DNA from 4 places in the Staphylococcus equorum genome. Region 3 is predicted to be linked to each of the others. Evidence: riboswitches for the same ligand, from Rfam matches in the RefSeq annotation. Region 3 holds a riboswitch; each other region holds the start of a gene.

Region 1 (4,668 bases), 290 kb from region 3:
TACGTCAAAAATATTTTTTCTCCATTACTACTTTAAATGATAATACACTTGCTCAAAAAGCTAATTATAATATTTATGTTTCTAGTAACACATTTTATCTTGCTGACGGTATAGATTATTCAAGCTTTATAAGTTATCACATATTTTTCGAAACATTATTGCGTAAATTTAATGAGCGCATAGAAAAAGGTGAAATTATATCGTAATAATTCACCTCCTTTATCCTGAGCTTACTTTTGAAATATAACTACACATCTCTATGTTCAAAAACCCTTACCCTAATCCATTAGCATATACTTATGGATTGGGGTAATTTCAATTTACCTTATGGTATTTCCAACCTGATTTCATATGGGACATTTGTAGGAACAATACGAGGTAAAATTTACAAGCTAGGATTTGTGCCCTACAAGTAAGTATGAAACATTTATTGTAAAGTAGATATTATACTTGGTGGAAAACGTAAAAAAACTGTCAACAAAGCTAAAACTTTGCTAACAGTTTATATTCAAAATATCTTATTAAATATTAAAGGTCTGATTCAAATTCTTCTAATACCACTTGTAATTTATCAAATAATATTTCGAAACCATGCGCAGTAGAATCATGATATTCTTTTTTCTTCTGCTTATATTCCAGTATTGTATATCTACGTTCTTTTGGCACAAAAGCTTTATAATTAAAAATCATTTGAGCGATGCCCGCTTCTCTTTCGAATATTTCAATTTCAATGGTATCTTCAGAATCACTTAACTCTGGCATACCAATTGTCATGACGATATATTCATATGGCGTTAACGTAATAAAAGAACCTTTTACTACATTTTCTTTCCCTTTACGAACGTCAACAATTTCATAACTTCCATTTTGTTCAGCGTTAATATGAATTGATTTATTTGTTCTATCTGTTGTCATAAACCATTGTTTAAGAAAACGTTGATCTGTCCATGCTTGATATAATAATTCTGGTTCAACTTTAAATAGTCGTTCAAGTCGTATCTCAACGTATTCATTTTCAACATTATATTTACCCACGATTGTTCACCTACTTTCACTCTTAATTCTATTCTAACCTATTCTACAAGACTTCTAAACAATAATCCTATGAATCATAAAATGTTCTAGTCTTTACTTTAAAACGTTCAACTTCTATATTTTATCGTCAATAGTCAGTAAACGTCAAAATTTTAAACGTCACTTTCGCAAAAACATGTATTTAAGTACTTTTTATAAACTTACTGTATATCAAAGCATAATAAAAAGGGAGGTTCATCAGATACAAACACTGCACTGATTCGCCTTCCCTTTTAACGCCTTATTTCTTATTTAATCTTGGTAAGTTAAAGAAGATTGCAATCAAACCACAAACGCCCAAAATCATTGGATAAATAGAGTAGGGTAATAACTCAAATGGCGATATAGACGCCACGCCTGCTGCTGCAATTAACTGCGGGCTATAAGGTAAGAGACCTTGGAAACAACTCGCAAACATATCCAAAATACTTGCCGATTTTCTTGGATCTATATCATATTCTTCTGAAATTTCTTTTGCTAATGGGCCAGACATCAGTATCGATATCGTATTATTCGCTGTTGAAATATCCGCTGCACTGACTAACCCAGCTATACCTAATTCTGCGCCACGTTTCGATTTCACTCTATTACGAACAAAGTGAAGTAACCATGTGATACCGCCGTTATGTTGAATAAGCGCTACGAGGCCTCCGATAAGTAAGGCAATCATCGCAATATCTTCCATACCAATAATACCTTTTGAAATGGACTCTAATAAGCCTGTCCAACCAAATGATCCATCTATAAGGCCGATTATTGCTGATAATGCGATACCACCGATAAGTACAATAATTACATTAATACCAATTAATGCTAATATTAGTACCATTAAATAAGGTAAGACTTTGATAATATTATAATCATAACTTTTACTTGCATCAATTTGTGCTCCATTTGTTAAAAACCACAAAGCTATAATCGTAAATATAGCACCTGGCAACACAATTTTAATATTCACTTTAAATTTATCACTCATTTTTGTCTTTTGAGTACGTACGGCAGCGATTGTTGTATCTGAAATCATTGATAGATTATCGCCAAACATTGCACCACCTACAACTGTAGCCATTGTAATAGCTGCTGAGACGTCTGTTGCTTGACTCAATCCAAATCCAACAGGCGCTATAGCTGCTACTGTACCTACAGATGTACCCATTGAAAGCGAAACAAACATACAAATAATAAATAAGCCTACGATAATTAAATTCTCTGGAATAAGTGACAGTCCTAAATTAACTGTAGATTGTACGCCGCCCATGTCTTCAGTAGTTTGAGAGAAGGCACCAGCCAGTATAAAGATGAGCATCATTAAAATAATATTTGAATGACCCGCGCCTTTTGTGAAGACTTCCACTTTTTTATGAAACGTTTCTTTTCTATTTAAAATCAAAGCTACAATAGATGCTACTAAAATAGCTACATTTAAAGGCATTGTTGAAAAATCTCCTGTACCAATACCTACACCTAAAAATAAACCTACAAATACGAGCAATGGAATCAATGCCCAAGCATTACCTTTCTTTGTCTTCTCCATACAAAACCAACTTTCTATAAGGGTAAAAGCGTGAAATTTATTCCCCGCTATTTCTTTGTGTTTCTTTTTGAAAATAAAAAAACTCTTTTCTATTGAAGAAAAGAGTAAACGTTGTGTCTTCGTTCTTATCTTCTAGCATACATCTATGCTACTGGAATTGGCACACGCATCATCATGTTGCCGAAGCATCGACGGGCCAGTCCCTCCACTTCTCTAGATAAGTTATTAAATTGTTTTATTACAGTATATTTTAACTGTAATTCGTGAAATACTGATTTAGCTTAATACGTTAAAGCACGTTTGTCAACATTACTTTGCAACCATACGATATTTTCAACAAGTGTAACACCCTTATTCAGTAGGTCGCACAATCGTAAATGTTTCTCCTAAAGATGCATAGTCATTGCTAGCTAAGCGAGAAATAGCTGTTAACGCTTGGGCATCAATTTTACTGTCTTCAAAGTATACATCATCATCGATATGGAACATAACGACTTCACCAATAATTAAATCAGAACCTTCTTGTGGATCCCCTAATGGAATAATTCTGTTTAATTTACATTCCATACGGATTTTTGCTTGTTGTATCCCTGGCACAGAAATAAGTTCTGATTCAATACATGTTAAATTTGTTCTTTCTAGCTCATTACTTGTACGTTCTATTGGTGCTGCCGTTTTATTAACTTCTTCAACTATGGTTTCATCAGTAATATGAACGACAAATTCTTCGGTTTCTTCAATATTGACTGACGTGTCTTTTCGTTTACCTTCTGAGCGTACAGTAGAAATCATAATCATTGGCGGTGCGCTATTCACTATATTAAAGAAACTGAATGGCGCTGCATTTAAATGACCTGACTTGTCTTGAGAAGTAACAAATGCAATCGGTCTTGGAATAATACTCCCACTCAGTAATTTATAATTTTGTTTTTTAGAGAGTGTATCTGCTTTAAATTGTTTCATATTGTATTATCATACCTTTCAAAAAATAAAAGCTAGATAATCTCATAGAGATTTCTAACTTTTGATATCATTAGTCTAACTGAGTTCCGCCTGTTACACCATAAACTTGCCCAGTCGTATAACTCGATTCTTCGGCAGCTAAATGTACATACACTCCTGAAAGTTCAACAGGTTGTCCTGCTCTACCTAATACTTCTTTTTGACCAAATGTAGGTATTTTAGATTGTGGCTGGCCACCAGATATTTGTAAAGGAGACCAAAACGGCCCAGGTGCTACACAATTCACACGAATACCTTTAGCACCTAATTCTTCAGATAAACTTTTAGTTAATGAAATGATTGCTGCTTTTGAGGCTGCATAATCATGTAAAATTGGATTTGGATTATATCCTTGCACTGATGAAGTCGTCGTAATTGTAGCACCCGGTTGTAAATAATCTAGTGCTTTTTGAACTGTCCAAAATATAGGATAAACGTTCGTTTCAAATGTTTGAGTAAATGAAGCTGTATCAAAACTTTTTAAATCATCTCTGTATTGTTGATGTCCTGCTACAAGGGTTACATTGTCTAAACCGCCTAGTGCATTATAAGCTTGCTCTACTAAATCATAGTTAAATTGTTCATTTCGGAGATCTCCTGGTATTAAAACAGCTTTTCTACCTGCTGCTTCAATCACTTTTTGTACTTCTTCGGCGTCTGCTTGTTCTTCAGGAAGATAATTTATCGCTACATCTGCGCCTTCTTTTGCATACGCTATAGCTGCTGCTCTTCCAATGGCAGAATCTCCACCCGTCACCAACATTTTATAATTTGTTAATCTGCCATAACCAATATATGAAGTTTCCCCACAATCTGGTTTAGGTTCTAATTCTTTTTGTAAACCAGGAACCGCTTGTTCTTGTTTTGGAAAATCTGCATTTGAAAATTTTGTTCTTGGATCTTGGGCTGCCATAATACAACACTCCTTCAATAATTATTATATCTTTACATTACCCAAATTTTATAGGAGTTAATACATATATAAAGTGTTTGGCAACTTATACTTCGTTCAATAATTTTTGCACAAATGTAACAAAATACTCAGGTACTTTTTCTAG
Region 2 (4,668 bases), 1.1 Mb from region 3:
CAATGACAGGATTATCACTTTGTATTGTTTCTTTAAAATTGTCTGTAGAATTTATTGGTTGCATAGTATAACTCCTTTATTTTAGATATTATTAACTTTATTATAACTGACAATTAGCCATTATTAAAAAAATCAGCTTGATATTAAGAGCGTTTTAAGTAGAAATTTGATATATTAGTGTTAACTAGACATAGGAGGTACAGCATAATGATAAAATTTTACCAGTATCCTAATTGTACAACTTGTAAGAAGGCAGCTAAGTTCTTACAGGAGTATGGTGTTAGTTTTGAACCAATTGATATCGTTCAACATACACCTACTAAAAACGAGTTTAAAGATATTATTGAAGCGACAGAAATTGATATTAATAAACTTTTTAACACACATGGCGCAAAATATCGTGAGCTTGGATTGAAAGATAAGTTGAAAGATCTAACGAATGATGAAAAGTTAGATTTATTGGCTTCAAATGGTATGTTAGTTAAAAGACCGCTAGCCATTTCAGGAAATAAAGTTACAGTTGGATTTAAAGAAGACCAATATAAAGAAACTTGGTTATAAAATAAATTTTAAATTCATAATTAAATAAGTGGTTACAATAGTGATTGTGGAAACGCTTCATCTATTGCTGTGAAAACATCTGATTGCATTATGGTATCAGGAAATAGTTGCTTGAAAGCTTTTCATATGGCATCATTAATATGTAAAATCATTTAGGAGGGGATTCTTGTGGCAGTACCGAGTGAATTTAAATATTCTAAAGAACATGAATGGGTTAAAATTGAAGGAAATACAGTAACAATTGGTATAACTGAATATGCTCAAGGTGAATTAGGAGATATCGTATTCGTTGAATTACCAGAAGTCGACGATGAGATTAACGAAGGTGAAACTTTTGGTAGTGTTGAATCAGTAAAAACAGTTTCAGAACTATACGCACCTGTTACTGGGAAAGTTGTCGAGTCTAACGAAGAATTAGAAGACAGCCCAGAATTCGTAAATGAATCACCATACGATAAAGCATGGATGGTAAAAGTTGAATTAAGTGATGAAAGTCAATTAGATGAATTACTATCAGCTGAGCAATACTCAGAAATGATTGGTGAATAAAAACAAAGTATGAACTCCATGATATAGATTATCTTGGGGTTTTTTTAATGAGAATAATCTATTTTATGTGGTTTTTAGTCAAGTTAAAAGATGCATAAAGTGAGCTATAGTAAATCATAGCTTAATAGTACTAAAAAACAGTTCTTATATAAGATAATGAATATTTAATTAGATGTCTTTAAATGACAAAAATTATTTTCAATAATAAGATAAGATTAGGAATATGTAAATTATGTTTATAGTCGCTAAGTATTGTGAAGAACTAAGTAGATTGAACAACTATCAACATTTAGAGGGTGGATGTCATGACGATACTAAACCAAGTTATCATTGTCGAAGGCAAGTCAGACAAGAAGCGGGTAAAGCAAGTTATTGATCAGCCAATTGATATCATATGTACAAACGGTACTATGGGCATTGATAAAATCGATGAAATGGTTGAAACTTTATATGATAAACAAGTGTATATTCTTGTTGATTCAGATAAAGAAGGTGAAAAGATACGGAAATGGTTCAAACGATATCTCAGTGAAAGTAAACATATACGCATAGATAGACAATATTGTGAGGTTGCTAGATGCCCTAAACCATATTTATCCAAAGTACTGCGAAAACATGGTTTTTCTGTAAAAGACGCAGAAAAAGTAGCTAAAGCAAAATTAGATTATATAGCTGAAAGGGTAAGTTTATTAACATGAATGTAACAAGTGAACACCGTGCAGATGTGCACGAACATGAAGAAAAAGAAAAATATTTAATATTTGGTTATACACCAACGTGTGGAACTTGTAAAGTTTCAGAACGCATGTTAGATATAGCAAATGAAATTTTGAAACTACCAATTACAAAAATAGATTTGAATTTTCATCCTGATTTTAGCCAAGCGCAAGAAATACAATCTGTACCTGTGCTCATGTTGATGTCTAAAGGTAAAGAGCAGAAAAGAATTTACGCATTTCAATCTGTTCCTTATTTGTTAGAAAATTTAAAATAGTTATTGACGAAACATGAGTGCGATGATAGGATTAAAAATAATTAAATAAATGATACTCTTATCAAGAGTGGTGGAGGGATGTGCCCTTTGAAGCCCGGCAACCGTCTGAATCAGAAATGGTGCCAATTCACATGAAGTTACGATTAACTTTGGGAGATGAGAGAAGCGATTAATGCTTTCTCTTTTCTTCACTGAATAATAGAGGAAGCATTTTTTAATTGATAGTGTAATACAAGGAGGCAAGTGTGATGATTGAATTAAATCAAATAGTCAAAAGGTACAAGACAAAAAAACACGACGTACTAGCTGTAGATCATGTTGATTTAAACATTCAATCAGGCTCAATCTTTGGAGTAGTTGGTTTTTCAGGAGCGGGGAAAAGTACTTTAGTAAGACTCTTGAACAATCTCGAGCAACCTACTTCAGGTGACGTAATTATTGATGGAGATAAGATTGGTGATTTATCTAAATCAGATTTAAGAAAAAAACGTCAAAAAGTGAGCATGATTTTTCAACATTTTAATTTACTGTGGTCACGAAATGTATTAAATAATATTACATTTCCGCTAGAAATTGCTGGTGTTTCGCGCCGTGAAGCGAAGCAACGTGCTTTAGAACTAGTGGAATTGGTAGGACTAAAAGGAAGAGAAAATGCATATCCATCGGAATTATCAGGCGGTCAAAAGCAACGTGTCGGTATCGCGCGTGCATTAGCTAATGAACCTACTGTATTGCTTTGCGATGAAGCAACAAGTGCTTTAGATCCTCAAACGACAGATGAAATTCTAGAATTATTATTAAAGATTAAAGAAGAACGAAATTTAACAATCGTAATCATTACACACGAAATGCATGTCATTCGACGTATCTGTGATGAAGTCGCTGTTATGGAAAATGGCCGTGTAATTGAACAAGGCAAGGTTACAACTGTCTTTGAAAACCCACAACATGAAGTAACAAAACGCTTTGTGAAAGATGATTTAGACGATGATTTTGATGAATCTATCACAGATTTAATAACATTAAATGAAAATGATTATGTAGTTCGCTTGAATTTTACAGGAAGCAATACTACGGAGCCGTTAGTATCATACATAACTAAGACGCATAATATTGATGTAAATATATTGGAAGCTAATATTAAACATACGAAAGACGGTTCAATCGGCTTTTTAGTAGTGCATTTACCAACAGTAAATTCAGAAAAATTCGAAAAGTTCAAAAATGATTTAGAAGCGCAACACGTTTCAGTGGAGGTGTTAAAGCATGGGTAATTCGTTTGGTGACATACTCCGTGAGATGGTTACTATGCCAAATATTAGTTGGGACGAAGTTTGGTTAGCAACATATGAAACAATTTATATGACTGTAATAGCAACAGCGTTTGCTTTTGTTTTAGGACTGATTTTAGGTGTATTACTCTTCTTATCAGCTAAAAGTAAATCACCAGTGGCAAGAGTCTTTTATAGTGTAGTTTCATTTATCGTAAACTTATTCAGAGCGATACCTTTCATTATTCTCATACTCTTGTTGATTCCATTCACAAGTTTAATATTAGGAACAATTAGTGGACCAACTGGAGCTTTACCAGCATTGATTATTAGTGCTGCACCGTTCTATGCAAGATTAGTAGAGATCGCATTTAAAGAAATCGACAAAGGCGTAATCGAAGCGGCTTGGTCAATGGGCGCAAATACATGGACAGTAGTGAAAAAAGTCCTTTTACCAGAAGCAATGCCAGCTTTAATATCCGGTATTACAGTGACTGCAATTGCTTTAGTTGGATCAACAGCGGTTGCTGGTGTAATTGGTGCAGGTGGTTTAGGTAACTTAGCGTATTTAACTGGCTTCACACGAAATCAAAATGACGTCATATTTGTATCAACAGTTTTAATACTGATTATTGTATTTATCATTCAATTTATTGGTGACTGGTCTACAAATAAAATAGATAAACGATAAATTTTAAAAGGGGACTTTATTATATGAAAAAAATATTAAGTTTAGTTTCTGTAGTTGCTTTAGCACTTTTATTAGCAGCATGTGGCGGTGGCGGAGATGAAAAAGATAAGACAATTACAGTCGGAGCTTCGCCAGCACCGCACGCAGAAATATTAGAAAAAGCAGAACCATTGTTAGAAGATAAAGGTTATAAGCTAAAAATCAAAACGATTAATGATTATACAACACCGAATAAATTATTAGATAAAGGTGAACTTGATGCGAACTTCTTCCAACATACACCATATTTAAAAACAGAGAAGGAAGACAAAGGCTATAAAGTGGAATCAGCAGGAAACGTTCACTTGGAGCCTATGGCAGTTTACTCTAAAAAATATAAAAGTTTAAAAGATTTACCAAAAGGCGCAACAGTATATGTTTCGAATAATCCAGCTGAAGAAGGACGTTTCTTAAAATTCTTCGTAGATGAAGGACTTATTAAATTAAAAGATGGCGTTAAAACAGAAGACGCTACGTTTGATGATATTGTAGAAAATAAAAAAGACATCAAATTTAATAATAAACAATCTGCAGAGTATCTACCTAAAATTTATCAAAACGAA
Region 3 (4,668 bases):
TGATAAAGTGTTACAACTACTCGCAAGTGCAGAAAAAGGTTCTGAACATCCTTTAGCTGAATCTATTGTGAACTACGCTAAAAAGAATCACATTCCATTTTTAGAAGTAGCACATTTCGAAGCGATACCAGGTCACGGTATAAAAGCGACAATTGATGGTAAATCATTATGTGTTGGTAATCGCAAATTTATGATAGAAGAAAACATTGCAATAAACAGTGCTGAAACACAATTATCACGTTTTGAACAAGATGGAAAAACAGCGATGATGATTGCCATAGATAGCGAATTAAAAGGAACAATCGCTGTTGCAGACACTGTTAAAGCTTCAACAAGTGAAGCAATTCAGCAACTTCATGATTTAGATATTGAAGTCGTGATGCTCACTGGAGATAACGAACGTACTGCACAAGCTATTGCAAAGCAGGTAGGCATCGACACAGTAATCGCCGAGGTATTACCTGAAGAAAAAGCCTCAAAAATTGTAGAGCTACAAGATCAAGGCAAGACAGTAGCCATGGTTGGTGATGGTGTCAATGATGCGCCAGCACTTGTACAAGCAGACATTGGTATAGCAATTGGTAGCGGTACAGAAGTTGCTATCGAAGCTGCTGACGTTACAATTCTTGGCGGCGATTTATTATTAATTCCGAAAGCCATGAAAGCTAGTAAATCAACAATACGCAATATTCGTCAAAACTTATTTTGGGCATTTGGTTACAATGTAGCTGGTATACCGATTGCCGCATTAGGGTTACTCGCACCATGGGTTGCCGGCGCTGCAATGGCGTTAAGCTCTGTGAGTGTCGTCACTAATGCATTGAGACTTAAACGCATGAAATTATAATTCATTTTTGAAATAATCATGATAGAGACATTCATTATTTTAAGGAGGTGATTTGTATGACTGCAGAAACAATTAAAGTAGAAGGCATGAGTTGTGATCACTGTAAACAAGCAGTAGAGTCAGCACTTACTAACCTTGATGGTGTTACAACAGCAGATGTTAACCTTGAAGAAAATAACGTTAAAGTAGATTATGATGACAGCAAAGTCGAAATGTCTCATATGAAAGAAGCAATTGAAGACCAAGGTTATGATGTAAAATAAATGAATAGCACACAAATATAGTGGACGCCTCATCTCTGATGCGCCCACTTTTTTTTATTGTTTATATTAATTTTAATACTGAGTTAAAAACCCTTTATAATGTATTAACACGGAGGGCTGTATCACCAGTGTTCAATACTTCTAATGTTGCATTTAGTGCATCCACAATTAAATTTTCAACTGCTGCATCTGTATAAAATGCAATATGAGGAGACAGTATAACATCTTGTCGTTCAATTAATTGAGTTAAAATATCATCTTTAAGTTCAGTGCCTCTTTGATCACTAGGAATCAATCCTTTCTCACCCTCATAAGTATCAAGCGCTGCACCTTTTAACGTTCCATTATCCAAAGCTTCTATAAGTGCACTTGTCTTTACAATAGAACCACGCGCACAGTTGATAAACACAGCGCCCTTCTTAAATGCTTTGAATAAATCTTCGTCAAATAAATAGTCATTTTCTTTACTACCTGGAATATGTACAGTGACAATGTCTGCATCTTTTACAACTTCAGTCACACTATCTTTATAAGTTAAATATGTTTGGCATTGTTCATTCGGTTCAATATCATATGCCACAACTTCCGCGTCAAACCCTCGAGCAAAAATTTTTCCTACAATAGAACCAATGCGTCCCGTACCGATTACAGCGACTTTTAAATCTCTGATAGAACGTGATAATATCGCTGGTTGCCATCTGAAATCATAAGTTGCTGTTTTTTGTTGAATATCATTATAATTACGAATTAAATTAAGTGCTTGAGAAACTGTATACTCTGCAATTGAATGTGGCGAATACGAAGGTACATTTGAAATAATCAAGTTATATTTTTGAGCTAAATCCAAATCATAACTATCAAAACCTGCACTACGTTGTGCAATTTGTTTAATGCCAAAATCATGTAATTTTTTATATACTGTTTCATCTAATGGAATTTGCTGTGATAAAGATAAACCATCAAATCCTTCTACTCGATCTACTGTGTCTAAAGTAAGTAAATCTTTATCTAAATCAACCTCTACTTTGTATTTTGTTGCCCATGCTTCTATGTAGGGAATATCTTCTTCACGCACGCCAAAAAGTTTGATTTTTGTCATCTAAATTCACTCCTATTTTATTATTGATAAAGATATTTAAGCGATTGAATACGTTCTGCTGCTTCCAACAATGCTTGATCATCAAGTGCCAATGAAATACGTACATAGTTACGCCCATGTTCACCAAAAGGTATGCCAGGTGCAACAAGAATAGATTGCTCTTGTAATAAATAGTCAACAAACGTTTCACCATCGTATTCGGGCGGTGTTTTCAACCACAAGAAAATGCCACCTTTCATCGGTTCAAATGGTATATCCACTTCATTAAGTTTTGCTTCAAATTGATTTCTACGTTTTTTAAAAGTTTCATTTTGTTCTTCTAAAAAATCATCATAATGATTCAATGCATAAGTAGCTGCATCTTGTAACGCACCAAACATACCAGCGTGTGTATGTGATTGGTATTTCTTTAAGGCTTGTATTATATCTTTATTCCCTACTGCAAATCCCACTCTAAATCCTGACATGTTGTAACCTTTAGATAAGGAAAAAATTTCTACTCCCAAATCTTTCGCACCTTCAGATTGCAACATACTGGGATTCTTACCATCAAAACCAAATGCACTATATGCAAAATCATGAACAATTTTAGTTTTCGTATTTTTAAATTTTGCAACAGCTTCATCAAATACAGCCTTTGTAGCCACTGAGCCAGTTGGATTATTAGGATAAGTTAAATAAACTAGACGTGTATTAGCTAGCACTTTTTTATCTACTTTATCCCATTCAGGTAAATAATATGGTGGTTTAAGTACCAATCGCTCAGGTTGTGCATCAGCCAACATCACCCCTGCCAAATAGTCTGTATAACCAGGATCCGGTAGCAATACATTTTCTCCAGGATTAACGATACATGTTGGAAGCGCTACTAAACCATTCTTCGTTCCATATAAAATACAAACTTCATCTTCTATATCTAATTCTACTTGGTACTGCCTTTCATAAAAATCTACAATTGCTTGTTTCAAGCTATCTTTACCATGAAATGCTACATACTTCTGATTCTCAGGAAGACGTATCGCATCAGCGAAACAATTAATAATACCTTTTGGCGTTTCGCCATCAGGGATACCGACTGCCATATTGATTAATGGTAAAGGCCCATGTTCAACCTTTTGCCCCATTGTTTTACCAAAGTAACTATCAGGAATTTGTGCTAATCTATCTGAAATTGACATTAAAAAGTCCTCCTATATAAAAAAACTATATACCCAATGAAGTGGCATATAGTTTTCACATGTCACCTATCTATCAAGTCATGTCACTTGTTGGAAGTAGCACAGTACTTACGACATAAGTCTGCTGCTGAAGTCTCATAGGGCCAAATCCCTCAACTTCTCTGGATAAGTTTTCATTTATTTAATTAGCTTTAATTTTATCAGAATATTCACGCTTGTCAATAAACTGCAAAGTATAAAAAAGAGAGTGACTCTTGTGAGTCACTCTCTAATCTATATCAATAAATTTTATGATTTAATGCTTTGAAACCTACCACCAGTTATTTTGAGAACGGAATGAAAGTGCTTCATCAATTGAACCATAACGTTGTTCAGCATAGTTAATCATACCTTTTGTTTGTGTAGCTACTGAACCAGTACCCCAAGCTTCTTTAGTTTGTCCTAAACCTCTGTAACCTAATTGGTTAACAGCATTTGGATTACCACTTGATTCAGGTAATACGATAGTATTCCACATAGCTTCTGTACCACCAGCAGCTAAGAATTGAGCTTTAACTGATCCACCAGTTGAAGCAGCTGAAGATTTTGCAGTTTCGTAAGTTTTAGTAGTTGCACTTGTTTGTGTAGTTTCAACTTTTGTAGTAGTTGAAGCTTTAGGAGCTGCAACTGGTTTTACGTCAACATTATTTGATTGTTGTTGCGTACTTACTTCGCTTGCTGATTTTTCGTTAGTATTAGTAGTTGCTTGTGTGCTAACGTCTTGAGTTGTGTTTGTAGAAACGTTAGAAGATGCAGTTTGAGCACCTGCTACATCATATTCCCATGACCATGATTGACCGTCTGAAGTGAATGTATATTCATAACCGCCTAATACGAAATCATAGTTGTATGCACCAGCGTGTAATGGTTTTTCATTTAATTCTGCAGCATTACTTTGTGCTAATTCAGCTAAATGCGCTTTGTCGATGCTTTCTTCTGAAGCGTGAGCTTGATTGTTGTCTGCTGTTGCTGCGTATCCTGTTACACCTAATGCTACTGCTAATGATGATGCTAAAATTGTCTTCTTCATAATTAAAAAATCCTCCATTTAAATCTTTTTAAGTAAAATTATATTTTCGTTAATTAAATTATCTTATGTACTTCAAGCAATTAATTTTTATGTGTTATTTTTTCGCCACAAATAATATACCATAAATTTCGTTCAATTATATTACACTTAGATAACAAAACGTTACAGATACAGCTTCTCTTTGTAATATTGAAATATAACCGTTTTGTTTT
Region 4 (4,668 bases), 680 kb from region 3:
TTTAAATTAAGTTCTGTTTGAATATCACCGGCAAGTTTTTCTATTTCATTTAAATGCGATGTATAATTTACAAACGATAATGATTCCGCATCTTCATTCTTATCTAATACAAGCGTTTGTGGCGTGTGCTTATCAAGATATAAAGTATTAAATACCTGCTCCATCATTGGTTGTTCTTTGAATTGGGCTGCGCTAACGCCATTATATACATGCCCTTTCAATAACTGTGAATCTATGATGTATAGACCAGTACGTGTCAGTACTAAGTGGCTAATACGTTGAACGTCGCTAAATTCATTTCTAGGTAAAAATATATTAGCCATAATATGCATATCTTCAGGACGAATTCTTTTCTCATTTACAAGACGTTCACGGATACCAATCAATCTCATGTCAGTTACATATTCACTATGGTTCTTAGAAAATAATTTCAAGGCATCAATTTCTCTGTCTTTAGAACTAACTGTAGCTGCATATTCTTCCTTTTGTTTTGTTACAGTTTTTTTATTTTCTATTCTTTCTTTTTCCAACTCTTCCTCATGTTCATCGCTTAATTTTTGTTCTCTAGATTTATATTGCTCTTCAGCCTTTTTTTGCGCTTTCTTTTTACTTTTTAAAGCAAGCATAAATAATATCAAACAAATGACTGCTACGATGATTGCCACGATTAAACCAATTTCTATTGGCCCTAATGAATTCATAACAAAAACGCTCCTTTATGTGTTCAGTAACTTAATTATAATAGATAATAGCTCATCATTCGATAGAAAAGTCCATAAAATTAAATTTTAGTTTATTATACTTCTACAGAATCTTTTAATAAGTTTACTTTATCTAATTTTTCCCATGGCAATAAGATATCTGTACGGCCAAAGTGACCATAGGCAGCTGTTTGTTTATAGATTGGGTGTTTTAAATCTAACATTTTAATAATGCCAGCAGGTCTTAAGTCAAAATGCTTACGTACCGCTTCCACTAATTCATTTTCACTGACACTACTTGTTCCAAATGTATCAATAGAAATTGAAACTGGTTCAGCAACCCCAATTGCGTATGCTAATTGTACTTCACATTTGTCTGCTAATTTAGCCGCTACAATATTTTTAGCTACATAACGTGCAGCATAGGCAGCAGAACGGTCAACTTTTGTTGGGTCCTTACCACTGAAACAACCGCCGCCATGACGTGCATAACCACCATATGTGTCTACAATAATTTTACGACCAGTAAGTCCAGCATCTCCTTGAGGACCACCAATCACAAAACGACCAGTAGGATTAATATAAAATTTAGTGTCTTCATCTAATAGATTTTCAGGCACTGTTGGATAAATGACGTGCGCTTTAATGTCATCTTGTATTTGTTGCAATTCAGTATCTTCTGCATGTTGCGTAGAAACAACGATAGTGTCTATACGTTGTGGTTTATCCTGTTCATCATATTCAACTGTTACTTGTACTTTCCCATCTGGGCGTAAATATTTTAATATTTCATCTTTACGCACATCAGATAATTTCTTAGCGAGTTGATGTGATAAGAAGATTGGTAAAGGCATATACGTATCCGTTTCATTCGTAGCATAACCAAACATTAAGCCTTGGTCGCCAGCACCAGTTGCTTCAATTTCTTCTTCAGAAACATCATTACGATACTCTAATGCTGTGTCAACACCTTGCGCGATGTCAGGAGATTGCTCATCAATTGCTGTTAATACGGCCATAGTTTGACTGTCATACCCATATTTTGCACGTGTGTAACCAATCTCTTTAATTGTTTCCCTTACTACTTTTGGAATATCAACATAAGTTGTTGTAGATATTTCACCTGAAATTAACGCCATACCAGTAGTTACCGTAGTTTCACAAGCTACCCTTGCATTAGGATCGTCTTTTAATATCTCATCTAATATTGCATCAGATACTTGATCCGCTATTTTATCTGGGTGCCCTTCTGTTACAGATTCTGAAGTAAATAATCTTCTATTGTATGTCATAATTTGCTCCTTTAGTTTTAAATTACGAAAATTCTCTCTCTGTTGAGCTCATTAAAAAGGGCCTTCATCACTATATTAAATAGAGAGAAGGCCCTTATACGTCCATTCGCTCTTATCGTTCAGACGATATATGTCTGCAAACGGTTTGGCACCTTTCTTCGTATTAAGAAGAGGTTGCTGGGCTTCATTGGGTCCATGTCCCTCCGCCACTCAGGATAAGAGAATCCGTTAAGTCCTATAGTACCTAATCTATGATATATTGTCAATTTAACAATTATTATTATTTATTTAAATTTCCTTTTAATATGATGTGGACTAATAATACATATGTGTTATACTCTTTAATTGTAAAGGCTTACATTAACTAAATAGCGTTGGAGGGATTAGTATGGCGGTAGATACATACACATACACAAGCAAGATTGAAAGTATATTGGACAAACCATCATCATTATTTCAATTATCTACAACACAGTTGTATAACAAAATTTTAAATAATGATGAAGGCGCATTGACTGAACTTGGAGCAATTAACGCTAAAACAGGTAAATACACAGGTCGTTCTCCAAAAGATAAGTTTATTGTAAATGAACCATCTTATAGAGATGACATCGATTGGGGTAACATAAATCAACCTATCGAAGAAGAAACTTTCTTAAATTTGTATGATAAAGTTTTAGCCCATTTAAACAAAAAAGATGAACTTTATGTATTTAAGGGTTATGCAGGTAGTGATGAAGATTCACAATTAGAACTCACAGTGATTAATGAATTAGCTTGGCATAATTTATTCGCACAAAATATGTTCATTCGCCCAAGTACTAGAGAAGAAGCTAGCGAAATCAAATCTGATTTCACTATTGTTTCAGCACCTTCTTTTAAAGCAGTTCCTGAAGTTGACGGCACAAACTCCGAAACATTTATAATTACCTCTTTCAAACATAAAGTAATATTGATTGGTGGCACTGAATATGCTGGAGAAATGAAAAAAGGCATATTCTCAGTAATGAACTACTTACTCCCTAAAGATAAAATCATGAGCATGCACTGTTCAGCTAATGTTGGCGATAAAGGTGATGTTGCTTTGTTCTTCGGATTATCCGGTACAGGTAAAACAACACTTTCTGCTGACCCAACACGTAAACTGATTGGTGATGATGAGCATGGTTGGAATGAAAACGGCATTTTCAATATTGAAGGCGGCTGTTATGCTAAAGCAATTAACCTTTCATATAAAAAGGAACCACAAATTTACGACGCAATTAAATATGGTACTATTTTAGAAAACGTAGTTGTCGATGAAGATGGTGATGTAGACTTCGATGATAACTATTACACTGAAAATACAAGAGCCGCTTATCCAATTGATCATATCGATAATATCGTGACACCCTCTAAAGCAGCACATCCGAATACAATTATTTTCTTAACTGCTGATGCTTTTGGTGTATTACCACCTATTTCTAAATTATCTAAAGATCAAGCAATGTACCATTTCCTAAGCGGCTTCACAGCTAAATTAGCTGGTACAGAACGTGGTGTTACAGAGCCAGAACCATCATTCTCAACTTGTTTCGGTTCACCATTCTTACCTCTCAACGCAAAAGTATATGCAGACCTATTAGGAGATTTAATTGATGAACATGACGTAGACGTTTATCTAGTTAACACGGGTTGGACTGGTGGCCAATATGGGCTCGGACGTCGTATCAGCCTTAACTATACAAGACAAATGGTAAACCAAGCTATTACTGGACAATTAAGTGAAATAGAATATATTAAAGATGATATGTTCGGATTAGATATCCCATTAGAAATTGAAGGTGTACCTCAGACATTATTAAACCCTATTAATGCTTGGAGTAAGCCAGAAGCATATAGAGAGCAAGCTCAAGATTTAATTAATCGTTTTAAACATAATTTTGAAAAATTCGGTACAGAAGTAGAAGATTTAGCTAACAATGGCGGTTTCAAATAAGTTAAATAAATAAAAAAAGCATGAACTACGAAAGAATTTGTAGTTCATGCTTTTTATTGTTCATTATAATTTTGTTTAATATGCTGGGCTTCAACATCTGTCATCCATTGTTTGATGGTCGACAATGTAGATTTTAATGCAAACGGCCTAGGAATATGCCCTTCTTCCATTTGATAAAACGTACGATAAGTCGCACCTATACGCTCTAATTTTTCCGCTAAATAATATGCTTGATGAATACCAACTTGATAATCTTTTCCACCGTGTACTATTAAAATTGGTGGGCTATCCTTAGTAATTTGGGAAACTGCATCTCGTTGCCTATACGCATCAGCGTTCTTTTTAGGATGACCAATCATACGTTTAAGCATTCCTCTTAAGTCAACACGTTCTTCATACATTAAATATATATCAGAGACTCCACCCCAAATTATATAACTAGATATCGGTAAATCTTGAAACGTTAATAACCCTTGTAGACCACCTCTAGAAAATCCAACCATATGAATATGTGCTTTTGGATACATACAATTTAATATTTTAATAGCAACAGTAACGTCGTTTAAATCCGCACCGTAAAATGCATCTTTACCTTCACTGCCATTATTCCCACGATAATAAGGACCGAAAACTAATGTATGATCGTTTGCAAATTGCATTAAACGTCCTGTACGTACCATACCTACTTGCCCTTTTC

Evidence for each region. A riboswitch is a leader RNA that binds a small molecule or an ion and turns the genes downstream of it on or off. The one in region 3 is predicted to bind S-adenosylmethionine.
Region 1: another riboswitch for S-adenosylmethionine. It lies ahead of PYW44_RS03165 (Na+/H+ antiporter NhaC family protein); the one in region 3 lies ahead of PYW44_RS01860 (aminotransferase class I/II-fold pyridoxal phosphate-dependent enzyme).
Region 2: another riboswitch for S-adenosylmethionine. It lies ahead of PYW44_RS09595 (methionine ABC transporter ATP-binding protein); the one in region 3 lies ahead of PYW44_RS01860 (aminotransferase class I/II-fold pyridoxal phosphate-dependent enzyme).
Region 4: another riboswitch for S-adenosylmethionine. It lies ahead of metK (methionine adenosyltransferase); the one in region 3 lies ahead of PYW44_RS01860 (aminotransferase class I/II-fold pyridoxal phosphate-dependent enzyme).

What each region holds. Positions count from the first base shown of each region.
Region 1 covers NZ_CP118982.1:702,749-707,416, reverse strand. Annotated here, with positions in the region: gene PYW44_RS03175 (MurR/RpiR family transcriptional regulator) at 1-206, shown strand, start outside; gene PYW44_RS03170 (SRPBCC family protein) at 529-1,035, opposite strand; gene PYW44_RS03165 (Na+/H+ antiporter NhaC family protein) at 1,316-2,608, opposite strand; SAM riboswitch class I at 2,731-2,832, opposite strand; gene PYW44_RS03160 (flavin reductase family protein) at 2,960-3,571, opposite strand; gene PYW44_RS03155 (SDR family oxidoreductase) at 3,642-4,523, opposite strand; gene PYW44_RS03150 (amidohydrolase) at 4,609-4,668, opposite strand, start outside.
Region 2 covers NZ_CP118982.1:1,998,721-2,003,388, reverse strand. Annotated here, with positions in the region: gene PYW44_RS09620 (thioredoxin family protein) at 1-64, opposite strand, end outside; gene PYW44_RS09615 (arsenate reductase family protein) at 208-561, shown strand; gene gcvH (glycine cleavage system protein GcvH) at 730-1,110, shown strand; gene PYW44_RS09605 (toprim domain-containing protein) at 1,416-1,808, shown strand; gene PYW44_RS09600 (thioredoxin family protein) at 1,805-2,104, shown strand; SAM riboswitch class I at 2,160-2,267, shown strand; gene PYW44_RS09595 (methionine ABC transporter ATP-binding protein) at 2,353-3,378, shown strand; gene PYW44_RS09590 (methionine ABC transporter permease) at 3,371-4,066, shown strand; gene PYW44_RS09585 (MetQ/NlpA family ABC transporter substrate-binding protein) at 4,090-4,668, shown strand, end outside.
Region 3 covers NZ_CP118982.1:411,531-416,198, reverse strand. Annotated here, with positions in the region: gene PYW44_RS01875 (heavy metal translocating P-type ATPase) at 1-847, shown strand, start outside; gene copZ (copper chaperone CopZ) at 904-1,110, shown strand; gene PYW44_RS01865 (D-lactate dehydrogenase) at 1,205-2,209, opposite strand; gene PYW44_RS01860 (aminotransferase class I/II-fold pyridoxal phosphate-dependent enzyme) at 2,230-3,387, opposite strand; SAM riboswitch class I at 3,451-3,559, opposite strand; gene PYW44_RS01855 (aggregation-promoting factor C-terminal-like domain-containing protein) at 3,698-4,456, opposite strand.
Region 4 covers NZ_CP118982.1:1,089,191-1,093,858, reverse strand. Annotated here, with positions in the region: gene PYW44_RS05370 (nuclease-related domain-containing protein) at 1-701, opposite strand, end outside; gene metK (methionine adenosyltransferase) at 797-1,993, opposite strand; SAM riboswitch class I at 2,103-2,215, opposite strand; gene pckA (phosphoenolpyruvate carboxykinase (ATP)) at 2,382-3,971, shown strand; gene PYW44_RS05355 (alpha/beta hydrolase family protein) at 4,025-4,668, opposite strand, start outside.